One region of the Moorella naiadis (nom. illeg.) genome, then DNA from elsewhere that is predicted to be linked to it. Evidence: riboswitches for the same ligand, from Rfam matches in the RefSeq annotation. Region 1 holds a riboswitch; each other region holds the start of a gene.
What was found. Region 1 has a riboswitch for cobalamin ahead of SDD30_RS14080 (ribonucleoside triphosphate reductase). Riboswitches for the same ligand answer to the same signal wherever they lie in the genome.
Positions count from the first base shown of each region.

Region 2: it holds a riboswitch for cobalamin, as region 1 does, so the genes downstream of both, SDD30_RS03895 (ABC transporter ATP-binding protein) here and SDD30_RS14080 (ribonucleoside triphosphate reductase) in region 1, are expected to answer to the same signal.
Region 3: it holds a riboswitch for cobalamin, as region 1 does, so the genes downstream of both, cobU (bifunctional adenosylcobinamide kinase/adenosylcobinamide-phosphate guanylyltransferase) here and SDD30_RS14080 (ribonucleoside triphosphate reductase) in region 1, are expected to answer to the same signal.

Region 1 is NZ_JAXGFQ010000027.1:30,573-37,530, forward strand. It holds gene SDD30_RS14080 (ribonucleoside triphosphate reductase) at 1-1,927, opposite strand, end outside; cobalamin riboswitch at 2,031-2,273, opposite strand; gene SDD30_RS14085 (hypothetical protein) at 2,511-2,894, opposite strand; gene SDD30_RS14090 (Fur family transcriptional regulator) at 3,024-3,446, opposite strand; gene SDD30_RS14095 (iron-sulfur cluster assembly scaffold protein) at 3,451-3,828, opposite strand; gene SDD30_RS14100 (putative Se/S carrier-like protein) at 3,930-4,205, shown strand; gene SDD30_RS14105 (NAD(P)/FAD-dependent oxidoreductase) at 4,235-5,521, opposite strand; gene SDD30_RS14110 (aldehyde ferredoxin oxidoreductase family protein) at 5,528-6,958, opposite strand, start outside.
Region 2 is NZ_JAXGFQ010000004.1:96,139-103,096, reverse strand. It holds gene SDD30_RS03925 (uroporphyrinogen decarboxylase family protein) at 1-193, shown strand, start outside; gene SDD30_RS03920 (hypothetical protein) at 607-1,299, shown strand; gene SDD30_RS03915 (nickel-dependent lactate racemase family protein) at 1,319-1,870, shown strand; gene SDD30_RS03910 (YgiT-type zinc finger protein) at 1,967-2,221, opposite strand; gene SDD30_RS03905 (DUF4258 domain-containing protein) at 2,227-2,532, opposite strand; gene SDD30_RS03900 (hydantoinase/oxoprolinase family protein) at 2,556-3,110, opposite strand; gene SDD30_RS03895 (ABC transporter ATP-binding protein) at 3,123-3,872, opposite strand; cobalamin riboswitch at 3,942-4,120, opposite strand; gene SDD30_RS03890 (aminotransferase class IV) at 4,352-5,185, opposite strand; gene pabB (aminodeoxychorismate synthase component I) at 5,182-6,606, opposite strand; gene SDD30_RS03880 (J domain-containing protein) at 6,754-6,958, opposite strand, start outside.
Region 3 is NZ_JAXGFQ010000003.1:97,409-104,366, forward strand. It holds gene SDD30_RS02890 (cobalt-precorrin 5A hydrolase) at 1-725, opposite strand, end outside; gene cobM (precorrin-4 C(11)-methyltransferase) at 712-1,482, opposite strand; gene cobI (precorrin-2 C(20)-methyltransferase) at 1,479-2,192, opposite strand; gene cbiT (precorrin-6Y C5,15-methyltransferase (decarboxylating) subunit CbiT) at 2,206-2,802, opposite strand; gene cbiE (precorrin-6y C5,15-methyltransferase (decarboxylating) subunit CbiE) at 2,789-3,436, opposite strand; gene cbiD (cobalt-precorrin-5B (C(1))-methyltransferase CbiD) at 3,429-4,526, opposite strand; gene cobU (bifunctional adenosylcobinamide kinase/adenosylcobinamide-phosphate guanylyltransferase) at 4,693-5,304, opposite strand; cobalamin riboswitch at 5,417-5,592, opposite strand; gene SDD30_RS02925 (translation initiation factor 2) at 5,623-5,889, opposite strand; gene SDD30_RS02930 (PHP domain-containing protein) at 5,910-6,779, opposite strand; gene SDD30_RS02935 (stage V sporulation protein S) at 6,832-6,958, opposite strand, start outside.

The sequences.
Region 1 (6,958 bases):
GTTGGTCATTAATATGAATCTCCTTTCCATCGGTATAGCCATCACCATCGAAGAACCCTTCAATGAAAGATAAGATTATTTCTGGAGATACAGACCAAATCCATTTAGGAAGACTACCATATTTATGAACCTGATACTTTTCTTCTAATGTACGAGCAAACTCGCTGTTATATATATATCCTCTTAGAGAGTTCTCATAGCGAGGGTCTTGAATAAACTTCATATCATAATTCAAAAGCCGACGAACAACAGTTTTGGTCTTTTCAATTAGTGCTTGTTCCTTTTCATTAAAATTAATCTGGACTCCTCTATGCCGTTTTTTCCAATGTTCCCGTGAGTCATATAAATAATTACCATCAGCCACAAATAACCCCATAAACCAAGCTAATTCTTTGGAGACAAATTCTGTCTCTTGATTTAGAGCCCTTGAGCCATCACGCATCACCAAAAGAAAATCGCCGGTAGCAATATCACAGGCTTTCTTTGTTGTAATGCCATCTTTTGTATATACGGCCACTAAATGGTCTGGAGAGACGCTCATAGTTTTACCATCTTTGGTTCGAATATGAACAACAGCTCGATCAGTAACCTTAAGCAATCTTTTAATTTCCACCCACTCTAATTTACCTGACTTAGGGTTTAGGGAAAGAGACTCAACATGGTTATCTACCTCAAACCACTCATGGTCAAGCTGCTGTCCTTTGTTTTGTTCAAAAAGCTCTCCAATAGTTAATTTCCGGATGGTCCCATTTTCTCTAATCAAAATATCTTCTTCCGGGAAGAGACACATGCTGCGGACGTCCTCGGGCTTTAAATCGGAGTTGATAAAGTTGGCGAAGTAGGGGATGCCGTATCTGGCCGTCATGGCCATGATCTTGTCCGCCACCGGGCTATCCCAGGGAAAACCGGACGTGATGTTGTAAGTGGGTATGGGGAAGGTAAAAATGCGGCCCCTGGCGTCCCCCGCCGTCATGACCTCGCAAAAGGCCATATTCAGCCAGTCCATCTCCTGCTGGAAGTCACCGTAACACTCCTTCCGGCGCTCACCGCCGATGATCACCGGCTCGCTGGCCATCATCTGCGGCACTACTACATCCATAGTCAGGTTGACAAAGGGCGTCTGGAAACCCACCCTGGTAGGTACATTGAGGTTGAAAATAAACTCCTGCAGGGCCTGCTTGACTTCCCGGTAATCAAGGCCGTCGTAACGGATAAAAGGCGCCAGGTAAGTATCAAAACTGGAAAAAGCCTGGGCCCCGGCAGCTTCTCCCTGTAAAGTATAAAAGAAATTGGCAACCTGCCCCAGGACGGTGCGGAAATGCCTTGGCGGCGCGCTTTCCACCTTTTGTCCCACGCCGGCAAACCCACTTTCCAGCAAATCGACCAGGTCCCAGCCGCAGCAATAAGGCGCCAGCAATCCCAGGTCATGGATATGTATCTCGCCCTTTTCATGGGCTTCGCGAATAGCCGGCGGGTAAACCCTTTCCAACCAGTATCTGGAACTGACGGCGGCAATTATATGGTTGTTTAATCCTTGCAGGGAGTAATTCATATTGCTGTTCTCGTTAATGCGCCAATCCCGGCCGTCCAGGTAGCCCTGGACCATTTCCTGGACGTTGACCATAAGGCGGCGAAAATCCCGCCACTCGGCGTGCTGTTGCCGGTAAAGGATATAGGCCTTGGCCGTCCGGGCGTGGCCGTTCTCAATCAAGACCTTTTCTACCAGGTCCTGGACATCTTCCACGGTAGGCAACTTATTGACAAATCTTTCCGCCAGTAAGGCCGTTACTTGGTTGGCCAACCGGCTGGCCAGGCGGCGGTCCTGCCCACCTACGGCTACTGCCGCCTTATAAATAGCGTTGATAATTCTCTCTTCGGCAAAGTCCACCACCCGGCCGTCGCGCTTAATGATCTTCCTGGGTATCATAGTTTAATCAATCCCCTTTCGCCGACCAAAATTAATACCCCAGCCACGCCGGCGTAGCTGGGGCAAACTTTCCCCCACCTCACCTTCACCATGGCCGTGGCTTAACGGTGAAATCCCACGGGCAGGTCTCCTGGCTCAGGTTCAACGCTTCCTGCTGCCTTCCCGGGCCAACATTCAGCAGGAAATACCCATCGCTAAACTCTTAAATATAAAAAATCCTTAGCGGTGGATTAAAACCGGCTGAATGCGGTCCCGGTGGCCCCATTAGCAGGTGCTCCCCCTCACAGTGGCGGCACCGCGCCGGTTTTGCACCGGCTTCCCTGACACCCATCGGATTTACTTTTGCTTTATCTTTATAATAATGTTCGGCACAACAAGGAAAGTTCCTGCCAGTAAAATTATCTTTAACCGTAAAAGAATCTCCCTCCTTCTGGCCGGGACCCCGGCCCTGACGTCCGGGCGGTCATTGGAGTAAAAGCTTGCTCCAGGTTGTCCTCCGCAATAAAGAAATAGACAAGCAGAGCGGTAACTATACCGCCCTGCTTCTTTTTGCTACCTGCTAGATATTGCTGTATGTTCCAGCTTACTCCACACCATTGAACTGATGGTCAACATTGGCCCCCTGGGGGTCGCTGTGACCGCCACCAGGCAAATTCTCGTTGGCCTCTTCTTTGGTCTTTACTTCTTTACCCTTTGCTTCTTCGGCAGCGGTACCCTTTTCCGTATCCGTACCCTTGGTATCCTGGAGTTGTGAACCCTGTTGCACCTGTAAATTGTCCTTGTCGACGGTCCCAACAGCTTTTTCCTCCGGTGTCTGGGCCGGCTGGACCTGAGCCGGTTGGACTATCGCCGGTGGTGGAGTGGTAGGTGCCGCCTTGGCTGCCTGGCTGTAGGCCGTGCTAATGCCGATTACCGAACCGAGCAGCATGACACCCGTTCCTACTGAGGCCAGCAACTTTTTGTTCATCGAACATTACCCCTTTCCGGGCTGGATTTTATCGGGTTTATCGCCCGACAAGGATATAATAAGCCGCCTCTATTAAAGGGGCATTAAGGCTCGATTAGACTTTTCTAATGCTGGCCATTCTTGCTCATTTTATTCCCGGCAGGCGGGGCAATAACCAAAGAAGATCGTCGAGGCATTAAGGACCTGAAAACCCTTTTTTTCTATCTCTTCATCTACTGTCGGCCTTTGCTCTTTATGAAACTCGAAAATACGGCCACACTTGAGGCAGACAAAATGATTATGCGGCACTTTTTGAGTCTCATAACGGGCCGTTCCATTCAGGGTCGGTGCCTTTTGAATAAGGCCCATCTGGACAAAGAGATCTAATGAGCGGTAGACAGTGGCTACCCCTACCGTCGGGCAATAGCGGCGCGCCGCCTGGTAAATAGATTCTGCTGTGGGGTGTTCCCGGGATAATTCCAGGAAAGCTTTAAGTACCGCCTGGCGCTGGGGCGTTAAACGCCGCTCGCTCTGGCGAAATTTCTCTACATCGAAAACTACCATTGCAGACATTTTTCTAGCCACCTGCTTTCAATTTAGCTTGGTAGTTACGAATGGCTTCATGCAGGGCGCTGGCGCCCAGGTTGGAGCAGTGCAGTTTAATTTCCGGCAAGCCGCCAATGGCTGCCGCCACATCAGCATCAGTAATCTGCAAGCCTTCCGCCAGGGTTTTCCCTTTAGCGATTTCCGTTAGTATACTGCTGGTGGCTATAGCCGCCGGGCACCCATGTACCTGAAACTTAACGTCACTTAGGCGATTATCTTGAACTTTGATATAGACACACAGGAAATCGCCGCAGCCAGGATCGCCAATAGTGCCTATACCATCCGCGTCCTTAATTATGCCGACATTACGCGGGTTTAAAAAATGATCGAGAACAAGTTCCCCATACATTACCCTTGCCCCCTAACGTCCAGCTAAGTTAAGTAATGTATTAATCAACTTTCTTGTTAATGGGCATCTGTTCAGTAATATTATAAACCTATTATGGGCCTATGTCAATAAATATTAAAAGCCCTAATCGTAGGGCCCAAAACTGCACTCTTTCAAGCCAAAGGCTCGATAATTTTTACAATGGTAAGAGAAGCTATGAAAGCCGAAAAGTGGCTAAAAAGGCCAGGTTTAATTGCAGACTGGTAGCGCCCCCGCCGTCGATGCGCAAAGGCTGCGACCTGGCCCTGGAAATAGATCTGGTGAAGCAAGCGGCTATAGCTCAGGCACTTGCCGGTAAAGTGTCCTTTATGGGCATATATCCCTTTATAAAGGGGTGAGCATCTCCAAAGGAAAATCAAAAGGCGAGTTATTCTTCCCCTCCTTTAATCGGTGCGGCGCTATCCGCTTTTAATAAATCTGCCCATACTTTAGCCCGGTAAGTGCTAAAATTATAGACCTTCCTAGCCCCTTCCCGCCGTAAAAAACCGGCAGGTTTTTCCTCGGCCACCAACCATCGGTAATAACCTATATTCCTGATATCACCAACCAGCACCGCTCCAACCAGGTGCTCCTGGCGGAATATAAATTTAAGATAATTTTCCTCCCTCTCCAGTACCGTAACTTCCTCGTCTCCCTCCCGGGGGCGGGTCCAGCCTACAGATGCGGCCTGAAGGCCGAAAAAGGAAGCCGCGTTTACCCGGACACCTGTATGGGCCAATTCTTGCGCGCCCGCCATATTAGCACCCGCTGCAGCTCCCTGGAAAACGGCATTAGGCCACATGGCGTTAACTGCTCTCTGTTGCCTTAGGGGGTCGTAAGTCTCGCAAACATCGCCGGCAGCGTACACCACTTCACTATTGGTCCGCTGGTAAGCATCTACTACTATGCCCTTATTTACCTGCAAACCCATTGATTTGGCCAGGTCGGTATTTGGCACTACACCTTTGGCAATAATGGCCAGCCGGGAAGAAATCTCTTCGCCGTTCTCCAAATGAATGCCTTCTAACCGCTCCCGGCCCGTAAAGGCGCTGACATCGTAGCCAAAGGTTATCTTAATACCGGCCCGCTCCATTCTTTTTTGGATAATGGCCGCCGCCTTTTCGTCCAGCATTTGTGAAAGTATCTGCCTCGACTTTACCACTAAAAGGACCTGACCTCCACGGCGGGCCATGGCCTCGGCCGATTTTAGGCTGACCAACCCTCCTCCCAACACCACTACAGGAGCGCCTGGAGCTTCATCCAGTATTTTCATTACCTTTAAAGCATCCGCCATGGTCCGCATCCCGGTTACGCCCTCCAGGGAGCTGCCGGGCACCCGGGGAAGCTGGGGAGAAGCCCCGGTAGCCAGGAGCAAACGGTCGAAAATCAGGGCTTCTCCATTTTCTAAATAAACCGTCCGTCCCTCAAGGTCGGCCCCTACCGCCCTTTGACCCAGGACGGTCTTGATGCCAAGCCTTTGGTAAAAGTCCGGTGGCCGCATGAGGATATCTTCCCACCGCGCCGTGCCGGCCACTATATTGGTAATAAAAATCCTGGAATAAGCCGGGTGGGTTTCATCCGCTACAATGGTTATTTCCCCCGAATGATCTGCGCTTCTAATTGCTTCCGCCGCTGTAACCCCGGCCGCACTGTTGCCGATGATAAGATAACGCATCAGGCATCACTCGCTTTGTCCTGTTTTTATATCCTGGCGCGAGTAGATTAATTTTTCCCGCCCAATCCTTTCTACCGCTTCTTCCAGGCCGAGTTCTTTTAGCTTGGTGATAGTGGGATAACCGGTCCCGGCATCCCAGTCGCGTAGATAGTAATATTCTTCTAGCATTGGTTCCAGCCGGCACACCAGACCCCTGGCAGCCGCCGAAGGGCTGGGTTCTTCCAGGAAGCGACGCGGTAAAGTATCGTCTTTCCGGGAGATGCCGCAAAGGATGTTATAACAGCGCTGCAAATTGTAAATGCGTTCGCCGATTTTCTTCAGCTCCGGCACATCAAGATCTAAGCCGGTGGCGTAACGAATTGCCTTCGCCATATCCTCCCAGTAAATCTCAGCCAGGACAAAGGTACCACCCGATTTACAATTGCCGGAGCTGTCCACTACGGCGGCGAAGTCTTCGCCATCTTTCACTAGGAAACCCTTATATTTAATGCTGCGGGGGTCAGCCATCTCCGGCAGGTACTCCTTGCCATAGCGCCGCTCGGCCTCAGCCGGATAACCGGTTTCATCTATCGTGGGAAATCCCTTCAGGTGATCGGCCCCCCTGTTAGAAGTTACATGGGCCAATCCCATAGACTGCTGGGCTCGCCCGTCCTGGGCTGCAATCTCCTGGCCCTTGACGTGCATGGCGTAATACTCGGCGCCGCGTCCTATCCTTGCGGCGGCCCTTTTTACCCCTTCCGCCAAAAGGTCGCCCAGGCCCTGCCTGTAGGTAATCATTTCTAAAAGCTTAAAAGTAGTGTCCATATTACCCCAGGAAAGATCCAGACCTTCAACTTCTTTTTTGGTAAGAAGCCCTTTCTCCCACAATTCCATGGCGAACGAAATGGCCCGACTTGCGGAAATGTTATCAAGCCCCAACCGGTCTGTCATATCGTTGGCCTTGAGGATGGCAGCCAAATCACTATTTAAAATATTGGCACCAAAGCCATTCAAGGCTTCGTATTCAAAACTCCGGCCGGCCAGCCCTTGGTAAGTCCCCTCGTTTACCCTGAACAATTTATCGCAGGCGACCGGGCAAGCGTAACAGGCCAGGTGCTTGACAAAATACTTTTGGTGCAGGGTCTCGGCATTGATGTCGTCGGCCCGTTCATAGGCGCCGTATTGGAAATTTTTAGTGGGGAAGCGCCCGATCATATTCATTATGGAAACAATTCCGGGCGTCCCGTATTTAGAGACAGCCGGGTAAATTTCATTGGCCCGCAGGCGCCGGTGCAATTCCAAAGCCAGGTTGTAAAACTCGGCCGGGTAAGCGATAGCCACTCCTTTAGTCCCCCGGACTACCACTGCTTTCAAATTCTTAGAACCCATCACCGCGCCCATACCGCCCCTGCCTAACGAACGCTGGGGGGTAACTTGAATACAGGCGTAACGCACTAG
Region 2 (6,958 bases), on a different contig from region 1:
CTTCGACCTGGATCTCCTGGTTACCGGCAACCCGGATACTATAACCGCAGCCGTCCATAGCCTGCTGGACGTGGCGGCCCCCGGCGGGGGCTATATCTTCTCGACAGCCTGCGGTATTTTGCACGCCTCCCTGCCCCCGGAAAACGTCCTGGCCCTGTACCGGGCCGTAGATGAATATGGGAGATACCAGTAAGCCGCCCGAATCTCGGTCCTAAATTTTTGTTTACTCGTGATGCTATCGGGTTGGTACGAGCGGGCTGGCATCGCCTGGCTCGCTCCATGGATCTTGTAAAGTGGCCCCCCGTCCCGGAACGGGTCCCGCGTTGCGGTAAATGCCATTTATCCCTGTCTGGTGCGGGCTTAAACCCCGATATGAGGCTATATTGCGAGATAACTTCTACCGTTTTCAAATGTGAGAGTACTGCCTGGGCAATATGGGCGTAACCTTGAATTTACAGGCCTGACATTCAGTCAGGCCTTTTTTTGCTGTGGTACAAGGTCGGCTGGTTGCCAGAAATATCCTGGTATATCCCTGGCCGCCTGCCATACCATTAAATAGAATATGCTGAGTACCCGGGAAACGACGGCCGGAGAGGGGGGAAGTCATTGCTGCAAAGGTTCTTACGCTGGCAAATCATCCTGCCGGTAGTATTAATCGTGGTTCTGGGCGGTGGCGCCTGGGCCTATAACTATTACCTGCGGGAGGTCAAGGTCGACCCCCAGGAGCTTATCGTGCAGGCCCTGGACACTACCAACCAGGCCGGCAGCTACCGTTTTCACGTCGAGGCCAGCCTCCTGACGGGAGGTAATAAAGTCGCCTTGAGCAATTTGGATGGGGAAAAGGCCAGCGACGGCAGCCTCTATCTAAAAGGGCAGATGACGGGCCAGCCGGTGGAGATTTATCAAGTCAAGGAAACGACCTATTTTCGCGACCCATCCTCCAAGCGCTGGATGGTAACCCCGGGCAACAGCCCCCTGGACCAGGAAAAGTTTATGGCTGAAATTAATCCCATGTCTATCCTAAAGATCATGCAGGTCAACGACCTGCAGTACCTGGGCCGCCAGAAGAAGATCCCGGGCCGGCCCTACCTCCTGACCTGCAAGCCCCGGGTCAACAACCATTTTCTCAACAGTTACTGGCAGGATTTCAACTACCAGTTTCTGGTGGAACGGGGCAGTACCTATATCCGCCGCGTCTCTCTGGAAGCCAGTCACCGGGAACACCCCCAGGATAAACTGACCATGATCGTCGACTTTTACGACTTTAATAAGCGCATTAACATCAAACCGCCCCAGTAAGGGCGGTTTAAACATTATATTGGTATTGCTCAAAGTGATATATGGCATTCTATATCATTCATGTAACCATCACTTATATGACCTTATATTATCGATTTTCCCGGGCAATTATTTCTGTGGCTTTCTTTTTGCTGAACCGGCAGATATAGTCATTGCCTCGGCGGGGGGTTTCCCTAAAGACATCAACCTTTACCAGGCCCAGAAGGCCATCGATAACGCCCGGCGGGCGGTCAGGCCGGGCGGGATCCTCATCCTGGTGGCCGCATGCCCGGAGGGCCTTGGAGATGAGGCCTTTACCCGCTGGATTGCAGCGGCCCAAAAACCCGAGGATCTGATCGCACGTATTCATACTAACTTCGAGTTGGGCGGTCATAAAGCAGCAGCCATTGCCATGGTTTTAAAGGATATTCAGATCTATTTGGTATCTTCTTTACCAGAGCAGGTTGTGCAGCAAGTCTTTGTAGAGCCTTTTACCAGCTTGCCGGAAGCTTATAACCGAGCTTTGGGGGAAATAGGCCCCGAAGCGAAAGTATTGTTAATACCCCAGGCGGGTTCAGTACTGCCTGTCTAGGCCACCTAGTCAGTAATTATCGAACCTGGCTTGCCCAGTAAATAAAAAATAAAAAGCCGGTGGTTTTTAGGCCACCGGCAAGAGAGGGCTACTTTCTTAAGCCTGGGCAATATGGCGAAAGGGTAATACAGGCACATTAATTTGCTTAATTGGTTTGATATCCGAATCCAAGAGAACATCTATATCCTTGGAAGTCCTGGCGGAAATTAATTGTTCGCCGCAGTCTTTGCAAACCTGGGCCGGCACCCCTTCCACCACGATTAATCGGCCTTTATAACGAAAATCAAGCTGGGTTAGTTTTTCTTCTAGCGTTCCGCCGCATACCGGGCAAATACTTTGGTCGTTCTTCATGGCGTTTACTCCTTTCGCCTGACTTTGTAATCTATCCACTTCTTCTCATCCGGAAGGTAGAGGGTGATAATATCGCTTATGGGCGCCAAACTGCAAACTACATGTAACGGCAGGCCGGAAAGTGTACGACCGTAAATAAGACAGCTTGGAAAAGGCTTATCGTCGGGATATTCTTCGATTATTTCGCCATTCAGGATTGCGGCTTCCATATCGTTTGTAGTAATGCCCCGTTCCTTGGAACGAATTGCAGCGTGAACCGTTAAACGATATTGCCCTTCCCGTATCCTCTTTCGTATTTGCCCTATTTCCAAGGTTTTAGCCTCACAGTTCAAAACTATAGTACCATGCGGTAGAGGAAAACACAATCTATGAAATTCCCCGTGAAAAAGCCCAGAGATAAAAATCCCAGTAGCATTTCCGCCAGGAGTGGCCGGTGCGCCTCTTTACCGCTACCGGCGCATCTACGCCCGTAAGGAAGCTGTGGCTTCCTCGTCGACGGCGTTACCGTTAATGACCACGCCGTACTCCTCCTGGCCCTTGGCGGCCGAAATAATGCCGCACCCCCGGCCGGACCGGAGAAGAGCCCCTTGATCCCAAAGGAACTGGCCGCGCGGCTATCGGTCAGGCCGCCGTTATTCTGCATTAGCCATACTCGACCCTTCATGCCTTCCCCGGCGAAAAAGGCTTGGAGCTCCTCCAGGTGGTCGGCCAGGAGGGGGCTTAAAGCGGCGTTTAAAACCGTGGTCGAGGTTCGTTCATACTCCCCCAGGCGGGGGGATACCTCGGAAGAGAGGGAGATGAATACCCCCGGCAGGCGGCGGCGGAGGTAAGCGCCTACCTCCTGTTCGTGGGCGGGATTTTTAAAAGCAAAAAGCAGGCATACCGCCACGGCCGCGACGCCTTACGCCTCCAGCTGGGCGGCAATGGCGGCCAGTTGCTCCCGGTCTAGTGGGAGTAGCGGGACGCCCCGGTAATCCATCCTCTCCCGGAGGCCGAAGCGCAGCCGTCGCGGTACCAGGACCGGCGGTACCGGAGCCCGGAAATCCCATTGGTTCTTTCTCCGGGAGCGCCTGATTTCCAGGGCATCCCGGAAACCGGCAGTGGTGATGAGGGCCGTCTTCACCCCCTTTTTCTCGATCAGGGCGTTAAGGGCCACGGTGAGGATCATCACCCGGGGGGCCATGGCGATATAGGTGGCCAGGGCGCAGCGCTGCAGTTCGCCCCCGGAGAGGGTGATGGGGCTCCTGGTTGCCAGGTGCCGGCCGCCGACGAAGGTGAGGGCACCATCGACCCGGGCACGGATCTCCTCCCTTTCCAGGCCCAGGTTGCCGGCCCCGAAGGCCACGTCTTCAGCAACGCTGAGGTGAAAGAGCTGGTTCTGGGGTTCCTGGTCGACATAGGCCATAAAGGTGGCTATGGCCGGCAGGGTCAAGGAGGCCAGCTCGCGGCTCTTGACTCTTACCTCGCCCACCAACCGGCCGGGGAAAAAATGGGGTATCGCCCCTGCCAGGCAGCGGGCCAGGGTGGACTTACCCGCCCCGGATACCCCGGTGATGACGACAAACTCCCCCTCCTGGATGTGCAGGTCGATATCTTTAAGGACGGTTGCGCTGCCGGGGTAAGAAAAAGACTTAATTGTTGCTCGGATCACGCGCCTTCACCCCCGAAAACAAAAATCCCCACCCAATTAATGGGTGGGGATTTTACCATCATCCGCCACAACAGGTCCACGCCGGGGCAGGTCTCCTGGCTCCCGGATCACCGGAACTCCTGCACCTTCCCCCGCAGGGTGGTCTTGGCAGGCTCCTCCCCGGACACAGTGGCGGGTCCGCTCAGGATTGACACCTGATTCCCTATTCTCCCGCTTAGGCAGCGGGCACCTCCGACGCTTCATAAGGTTTCTTGTTACTAAAAATATACGACGCCCGGTCGAAAATTCCTGCCAGGAGCTTAAAAAAACCGCCAGATCCACCGTATCTTAGAGGGAGTAAATAGTCGGCAGGAGTTCTTTTAGAAGCCGATCAAGGCAGGTAAGGCGCCAACATATCTTAACCGGGAGGGTTTTCCAACCCCGGATAACCCGGATGCTTGGGCAATTAACCTGGCAAAAGTGAAGTGGCAGGGGCTTTTTTAGCCGCGGGCAGCAGCCTTTTTCTCCTGATAACAGGTTTGAAGCAGGGTCGTCACCGGTCCGGGGTGGCCATCACCAACGGGACGGCCGTCTACCTGCGTCAGGGGGAGGATTTCCATCAGGCTGTTGGTCAGGAAGGCTTCCCTTGCTGTAGCGAGCGCCTCCGGTGGTAAAGGTTCTTCTTTTACCATCAGGCCCAGGCCGGTAGCTATTTTCAGGACCCGGGCACGGGCCAGGCCGGGGAGGGGGCCGCTGGCCGGATCGGGGGTATAGAGGGCATCATCAGAAACAATAAAAAGATTGCTGCGGCTGCCTTCGGCCAGGTAACCATCCAGGTTCAGGAGCAGGGCCTCGCGGGCTCCCCTGGACCGGGCCTCGGCCAGGGCCAGGAGGTTTTCCAGATAGTTCATGGTCTTCAATCCGGCCAGGGGGGAACGCTGGTTGCGAGGTATGCTCACAATGGCTGCCGGGCAGCCTCGATGGTACTCCTGAGGGGTATAGGGCAGGCCGTCATTTACCGCCAGGAGCAGGTTAAAACCCTCCCGGCCCTGGAAAAAATTAAGACGGGCGCGGCCGATAGTTACGCCTCTTCTAGCGATGGCCTCCTGGAAGGGGATATTGATAGTCTCCTTTGCAGGTGGTGGCCAGCCCAGGTGCAAAGCACTGTTGGTAAGGCGCTCCAGGTGTTCGTCAAGAAACAGGGGCTGACGATTCTCAATGCGGATGGTCTCAAAGAGCCCGGCTCCGTACAAGAAGCCGGGAGCATCCGGGTCGATGCCGGTTGTGGTGGGGGGATACAAGGAGCCATTTAAATAGACAACCGATCCTGTCATTTTATTCTTTTCCTCCATGTAAAGCCGCATAAAGCCGCGATCAAGCCGCGGGCTTTGTCTAGAGTCTCCTGGTATTCAAGCAGGGGTTGGGAGTCGGCCGTCACGGCGCCGCCGACCTGGAAATAGGCCTGGTCACTGGCTAGAAGCAAGGTCCGGATGACAATATTCCAGTCGGCTTCCCCGTCGAACCCCAGGTAGCCGATGGCCCCGGTGTATACGCTGCGCCGTACAGGCTCTAGTTCTTCGATGATTTCCATGGAACGTACCTTGGGGGCACCGGTGATAGAACCGCCGGGAAAGGTGGCCCGCCAGAGGTCCACCATATCCCTTCCCGGTTCCAGGACGCCGGTGACGGTACTTACCAGGTGAAAAACCGTGGCATATTCTTCCAGAACAAAAAGCTCCGGTACCTGCACCGAGCCAACCCGGCAGACCCGACCCAGGTCGTTCCTTTCCAGGTCGATGATCATTACCAGTTCGGCCCGGTCCTTAGCGCTCTGCCATAACTCCTGTCGCAAGGATTGATCCTCTTCCGGGTTTTCACCCCGGCGCCGGGTGCCTTTGATGGGCCGGGTTTCTACCTTCCCCTGGCTTACCCGCAAAAATCTTTCTGGCGACGCACTGGCAATGACCCCTTCTTTTAAAGGGAGGTAGGCGGCGAAGGGCGCCGGGTTGACTCGCCGCAGGCGGTGGTATAGCTCCCAGGGCTCCATCGTCAGGGGCGCCTGCAGGCGCTGGGATAAGTTAACTTCAAAAATATCCCCGGCGGCGATATACTCCCTGGCCCTGGCGACGGCCTGGCAGTAAGCTTCCCGGGTAAACAGGGAGGTAATGCCCGGCCTTTCATCGTTAGGACCGGCCGGAGGCTGCGGGGACCGGATGCTTGCCAGGCGTGGGGCGAGTTCTTTGATTCTGGCCAGGGCCTTTTTTTCCGCTGCCGGGCCGGTTTCCGGGAAACCGTTGGCAGCCAGATAAACCTTTTCTTCCTGGTGGTCGATGGCGACGATGGTATCATAGAAAGCTAGGTAGCCCTCCGGGAAGGGCAGATCAGCGGTGGCCCAAGCAGGTATCTTTTCTATATAACGGCCCAGGTCATAAGCCAGGTAACCAACGGCACCCCCGGTAAAAGGGATGGGTTGTTCCTGCCGCGGTAAGCGGTATTGGGCCAGGAGGGAGCGGATAACCTCCCAGGGGTGGCCGGTAATCGTTTTGGTTAAGCCACCGGGGCGGAAGAGGAGAGCCTGATGGCCCCAGGTTTTAAGGACCAGGAAGGGGTCGCCGCCCAGGAAGGAGTAGCGACCCAAACGGGAGTGCCGGAGGGCGCTCTCCAGCAGGAAGCTGTTTTCCCGGCCACTGGTCAAGGTGATATAAAGGGCTTCTGGATCGGCGGGGGCCTTGATTTCAGTGACGATGGGCAGCAATTTTTACGCCTCCAGCAAGTTGGGCAAGAGTTTTGTAGTGTGCCGATTAGTATATAACATAGATGTCGCAGCAGGACAAGAGGGAGAGGTGCTGACACATACCTTGCAGGCACGGTACTGCCTGTCTCGCGAGCGAGATCCTGGGCTTTAGAAAAAATCGCGGTAATGCTCCATCCACCAGGAGGCGTATGCTGCATCCGGGTCTTCTTTTTCCAGGTTAAGGCCGGACGCCAGGGGGGAATTGCGCCCGGGAAGTTGGTGGCGCAGGAGGTAGTTATACGCCTCGGTGATCAGCATGAATTTCTCACTGCTCGCATCCGCATCCCGGTTGCAATCGGGGTGGTACCGCCTG
Region 3 (6,958 bases), on a different contig from region 1:
AGGGGCCGGATGGCCAGCTCCGGCAGTTCGACCTGCAGGAGTGCCAGCAGGGAGGGTTCAACCAACACTTCGACCTCCTCGCCGTTCACCAGGGCGGCCATTACTGCCGTCAGGTTGTTCCGCGGCCAGACGCCTAGACCCAGGCGCCCGGCAACCAGGTCCAGGGCCGGCAGGCCCCGGGTTTCACTGGCAGTGGTAATCACCGCCTCCGCCCCCAGGATGGCGGCTACCTGGCGGGCGAGTTCATTGGCTCCCCCCAGATGGCCGGAGAGCAGGCTAATGGCGTACCGGCCACTGGCATCGACTACCACGACAGCAGGATCGGTTTTCTTGGAAACTATATAATCGCGCAGGGACCGGACGGCGATCCCGGTAGCCATGATCAAGATCAAACCCCGGTACAGGTGGAAGATCTCCCCCAGAAGATCACCTAACCGGCCCTGGTAAAACCTGACGCTATTTGCGTCCCCGGTAGCCAATCTACCGGCGTCATACAATTGGTTGCTTTTTACTGCCCCGGTCTCCGGCCCGGCAGTAGGGGCCAGGCTGGCGGGGGCAAAGAGCTCTGTCCCCGGTGGTAAAGACCCGACCAGGCGCCGGGCCGTCTGCAGCCCTGGCCAAGTCAGGGCGACGACGGCCAGCCCCTCGCCCCCGGGCATAGTTATCCTTGGCTGGCTACCTTCGCTTCCATATCTGTAATCGGCGGCGCCTTTACCCCTGGCCATGGTTATCCTTGGCCCCGCGGTAGCCGTGGCTGAAGGCGGGATCATAGAGGCGGGAGCGCTCATATCCCCCGGCCAGAAAATCCCCTACCAGCAACAGGGCCGTCCGCTCAATACCAGCTGCCTGGGCTAGAGAGGCAATATCCCCCAGGGTGCCCCTGACCACTTTCTTCTCAGGCCAGGAAGCCTTGTAAACCACGGCCGCCGGGGTCTCTACCCCATAACCCCCGGCCAGTTCCGCCGTAGCTGTAGCTAGGGACTGGCTGCTGAGGAAAAGGCAGAGGCTGGCCCGATGGCGGCTCAGTTCCGGTAGGCTTTCTTGGGCCGGTACCGGCGTCCGTCCCCCCCGTCTGGTTAAAATCAATGTCTGGCTGACGCCAGGGAGGGTGAACTCCCGCTCCACCGCAGCCGCAGCCGCGGCAAAGGAGCTGACCCCGGGTACCACTTCAAAGGGGATGCCCAGCCGCGCCAGAGCGTCCATTTGTTCCTGAATGGCACCGTATAAAGAGGGGTCGCCGGTATGCAGGCGAACAACCATCTCACCCCTGGTAATGGATTGCTGCATTAGGGTTAGGACTTCTTCCAGGGTCAAGGAGGCGCTGTCGTAACAGGTAGCCCCCGGAGCCGCATACTGTAAAATCTCCGGGTTGATCAGGGAACCGGCATAAATCACCACCCCGGCTTCCCCCAGCAGGCGGCGTCCCTTGACCGTAATTAACTCCGGGTCTCCCGGTCCGGCGCCGACAAAATAAACCTTCATGACTGCCCGCCTCCTTTGACGATAATCAAGGACAGGTAGTCCTGTTTCTGCCCCTTACCGGCCGCCAGGTCGCGATTAAAGCTCTCCCCCGGTTGGCCGCAGCGGCTGGCCAGGACCGACTTTTCTGCCACCCCGGCCTCTTGGAGAACCTCGACAATGGCGTCGTAGTGGCGCGCCACCTTCATTAAAACCAAGTTGGGAAAGAGGGACAAGTACTCTTTTAGGGTAGCCGGGTCCCTCAAAGCCGGGATAATGGCCAATGGTTCATCCCCCGTGGCCAGGGGTAGGTTTAGGCCGGCAGCAGCAGCAGCAAAGGAGGTAACCCCGGGCACAGTAATTATTTTAAGGCCCGGTTCTATCCTTTGCAGCCGCTGAACCAGGTAGCTATAAGTACTGTACAGGGAGGAATCGCCCAGGGTAAGAAAAGCGATATCGCGCCCCCCGGCCAGGTGCTCCCGCAGTTCTGCGGCCGCAGCGTCCCACGATTGTTCCAGATACGCCTGGTCGCGGCTCATGGGCATAAAAAGGTTTAAAATTTGCTGTTCCGGCCGGAGAAATTGCCGCACCACCTGCAGGGCCAGGCTCTCTTCCCCCCGCTGGGAAACGGGAACGGCAACGACCGGTACTTCTTCCAAAATCGCCCGGGCCTTCAGCGTCAGCAGGGATGGATCCCCGGGCCCGACACCCAGGCCGTAAAGTGTCCCGTACATCTTGAGCTACTCCTCATTTCTCTTTGATCAACTGGATAATCTGCACCGGGTTTAAAGCCCGCCAGATGTGGGCCTGCCCGGCCGGCTCCAGGCGGGCCAGGCTCGCTGATACGGCCGCTACTTGATAACCCCTGCCCTGGCCAAAGTTCAGGGCCGTACTCAGGGTTGCGGGGGTAACGGCGTTAATAACCATGACTCCACCTGGCAGCAACACTTCATGGCAGGTAGCTAGAATTGCTGCTAGGTGGCCGCCACTGCCGCCGATCAAAACCCGCTCCGGGGCCGGCAACCCCGCTAGGGCGGCCGGCGCCGCACCGGCTACTACTTGGAGATTATTTAAACCAAATCGCCTGGCATTTTCGGTAATAAGGCTACAGGCCACTGGGTTAACCTCAATGGCCAGGACCTGTCCCGGCCCCACCAGCCTGGCCGCTTCGATGGCCAGGGAACCGGTCCCGGAGCCGATATCATAGACGGTCATCCCCGGCCCCAGCCGGGCTTTAGCCAGGGTCAGAACCCGGATCTCCTCCTTGGTGAGGGGTACCCGGTCACGGGTGAAATAGAAATCTGGAATCCCCGGGGTTAGAAAGGGCCAGTCACTCCTGTTCATAGCCCATGAGCACCACCCCTGCAGCCGGCAGAACCGAGCTGGCCAGTTCGGCGGCTGTCAGCCAGATTGTCCCTTCCTTTTTCGTACCCAATTCCCAGCCAATCCACAACATCAGGTCAGCCAGGCCGTGGCTGGCCAGATAGCTCCCCAGGGCTGCCGGGGTATTGCTGCCCCCGGTCAGCAGCGCCAGCTGTACCGACTTTTCCGTTAGGCGGGGAAGGTAGGGGGCCAGGGTTGTCAGGGGGCGCCCGTGGAGGCTCAGGAAAATCGCTCCCTCCCAGCCCCGGCCCAGGCGGGCAAAGGCCAGCTGGACGGAACTGATACCGGGAATAACGGTTATTTTCTCCCCGGGGAATTTGCGCCGCAGCCATCCCAGCAGGCTATAGAAGCCCGGATCCCCGGAAACCAAGACTGCTGTAGGCCGGGGACGTACCTCCTGTAGAAAGGTATATACCTTCTCCAGGTCGCCGCCAAGAACCTGTTTCTCCCGGGGTAGATCCGCAAAGAGGTCCAGCGCCCGGCGACCCCCGACCAGGATCTCCGCCGCCCGGGCTGCCTGGCAGGCTGCCGGGGTCAGGTATTCCGGGGTACCGGGACCCACACCAATGACTGCTAACCAACTTTTCCTAGACATAACTAAAGCCCCCCATTATCTGCCGCGCGGTCGCATCCAGGCCCAGGATCTCCCCTTGGAGGTTCAGGAGGGCTGTACCGATAGTTAAAGCCCCATGGACCAGGGCCGTGGCCCGCTGGCTGGCCAGAGCCGCCAGGGAATCCCAGAAACCCGGTTCCATGGCTGCTCGCTGCAATAACTCCTGGACTGCCTCCACCGTGGTGGCGGCCAGGATCTCTTGTACCAGTTCACGGGAGGCCCCTGCTGCCGCCGCCCGGGCGGCGATAATCTCCTGGCGGGCGTCGGCAATATGGCTGTGGGTATAAAAAATACCGCCCGCTACCTTCACCAGCTTGCCTGCGTGGCCCCAGAGGAGAACCCCCTTGACCGGGCGTTCCGCGCAGGCCTCCAAAAGGTAACCGATAAAATTGCTGGTGAGGATAACGGCGGTGGCCGGCAGGCCATATTTCTCCTCGGCCTGGCGCTGGCCCAGACGGCCCGGCGTCAAAACCAGGGTTTTCCAGCCAGCTGCCAGGGCGACATCGATCTGGGGTACCAGGGAGGTGCGGAAGGCTTCCTCCGACATGGGTTCGACTATGCCGGTGGTGCCCAAGATGGATAAACCGCCGGTAATCCCCAGGCGGGGGTTCAGGGTGCGCCGGGCCAGCTCTTCACCCCTGGGGATGCTAATCTCTAGCTCCATTCCCTGGCCGGCCGGTACCAGGTCAGCTACCGCACTGTTAATCATGGCCCTGGGCACGGGATTAATGGCCGGTTCTCCCACCGGCACGGCCAGGCCGGGCCGGGTAACTGTACCGATGCCAGCACCGCCCCGCAGGACGATCCCCTTAGCTCTTTTCCGGGCGCGGACGTGAACGGCCGCGCCGTCGGTGACATCGGGGTCGTCGCCGGCGTCTTTAATTACTACTGCCTCGACCTCATCAAGATTTTTCTGAAGCAGGGTAACCGGCATGATTATTTTTTCGCCCCGGGGCAAGGTCAGGGAGACTGTATTTACCGTTTCATGCCGCCACAAGGCCAGGGCGGCGGCCCGGGCCGCCGCTGCGGCGCAAGTGCCGGTTGTATAGCCCCGTCGTAATTCTTTGGCCACCGGTTTCTCCTCCAATAATATGGTTAGCTACTTCGGGGGTAAGGCAGGTTCCTTTCAGGCGCTGGTGGCGCCATTATACTTGTGTCGAGCTCGGCCGGCTTCGGGCGCAGCTTTAACTCGGCCTCCGGCCTCAAACAGGCGGCTGCGCTTATCCTCGGTTGGGACGCTAGTCCCCATGAGGGAAGGAGGGTGATAGGTCTTCACCCTTGAGGACTACTGGCAGACCGGCTACAACCAAGTATACTGTATCGGCCTGGCGGGCCAGCTCCTGGTTGGCCAGGCCCAGGAGGTCGCGAAAAAGGCGGCCCAGGGGATAGGGTGGCACCAGGCCCAGCCCCACCTCATCGGTAACGATAATTACCCGCGCCCGGGCCTGGCGGGCTGCGACAGCCAGCTCCTGCACCTTGGCCATAATGCCCGCGATAATCTTCTCCTGCTCATCCTGGCTACCTGCTCCCTCGCCGTCGTAACTACCCAGGAGGTTGGTAAGCCACATCCCCAGGCTGTCCATGAGTAGGGTAACAGCTCTAGCACCTTCTTGTTCTATCGCCGCGGCAACCTCCAGGGGAACCTCCACCGTCCGCCAGCAGGCCGGGCGGCGGCGGCGATGCCTGGCCACCCGAGCAGCCATTTCGGCATCATCAACGGTGGCTGTTGCCAGGTAGACGACTTCACCCCCTGCCCGGCCTGCCAGTTCCTCTGCCAGGCTGCTCTTGCCGCTCCGGCTACCGCCGGTGATCATGATCAGCGGCCCGCGTTCTTCCATTTTGCCATCCAAAATACCCTACCTACCTGAAATGACGTTTACGGCGGCCAGTTCCCGCCGCAAAAATAAACTCCAGCCTCGCGCAAACGGCTGGAGTAAATTCTTTTATATTTCACCCCTAAACGCGAGGGTTCAGCAACAGGCAGGTTTCCTGGCTCCCGGCTCCCTGCTTTCCCTCGCCTTCCCAGTATAACACCAGTGGCTACTTGAGGAAAAACTCCCCGGTTACAGTGGCGCGACCGCTCAGGATTTACACCTGATTCCCTTTTCCCGGCAAGCACCTGTTGTTTATTAAATTTGACTATAGTATAAACCATCCCTCTATACCGGTCAAGCCCCGGGCACAATATGCCCTTGCAGCTTGCCCGCTAAGAATACTAATTCCTTGTTTTTTTGCCAGATGGCCCGGGCATAACGATGGTTACGGGTCTGCAGTTGTTCCTTTTCCCAGCGCAAGCGGTTCACTATTTCCCACTTCTCGACCTCGCTTTTCTCCACCAGGCGCATCAGGACACGCCGGCTGATCCGCAATTGCTCGATCCTGCTTTCCAATTCTTTAATTCGCCGGTAAAGGGCTGCCTGGCTATCATCAGCCAACGGCCCCCACCCCCTCCTGTTCATTTGTTAAAGTATATGCCCGGCGCCCAATCCTTAGTCGCCTGCTCCTTAATCTTTTGCAATCGCTCCATTAACCTTTCCAGCTCAGCCGCATTTAAGGTGCAGGAGCCCAGGTCGGCGTGGGTATCTCCCGGTCGCCCGTGGAAATCGGAACCACCGGTTATAACCAGGTTGTAGGCAGTAGCTATTTGCCGGTAATGCCTCATGACGGCGGCGTCATGATAGGGATAATAAACCTCAAGACCCTGGAGGCCAACGGCTACCAGCCTGGGAATTAGATCATTCACCTGGCTGAGACCCGGGTGGGCCAGGACCGGCAGGCCCCTGGCTTTTAAAATTATCTCCACGGCCCAGGCGGGTGGTACCCTGGTCCGGGGCACGTAAGCCGGGCGCCCCCGCGCTAACAGGGTTTTAAAGGCGGCATCTACGGAGGGTAAATAGCCCTTATGTACCAGGGCGGCCGCTATATGGGGCCGGCCCATGGCTTCACCCCGGACCTCCTGCTCCACATCCGCCACCTGCAGGTCATAGCCCAGGTCCCGCAGCCGGGCGACAATCTTCAGGCAGCGCCGGTAGCGAGCCTGGCGCATAACGGCTAAAAAGGCCAGAAGATCCCGCTGGTGCCAGTCGAAACCGTAACCCAGGAGGTGGACCTCCCGGCCCTCCGCCTCGGTACTTAACTCGATCCCGGCGATTACCGGCAGACCGATTTCCTGCCCGGCGGCCAGGGCTTCCGCCAGGCCGGCAACAGTATCGTGATCAGTTATCCCCAGGGCCGCCAACCCCTTCTCGCCGGCCAGGTGTACTACCCGGGCCGGGGACAGGTGGCCATCGGAGGCTGTGGTATGAGCATGGAGATCTGCAGCCAAACTATCACCCGGTTACTATTTTCTTGGCTTTATTATAACCTAAAAAAGCCTGCTACCTGGCGGTAACAGGTTCCAGATTTAACTTTTCGCTCAACCCGTTGATCCCTGCTGCCCGGGGCTCTATAATGAGCTTGACTGCCGTGCGTTCCTGGCCATCAATCTCGATATCGACAAAGGCC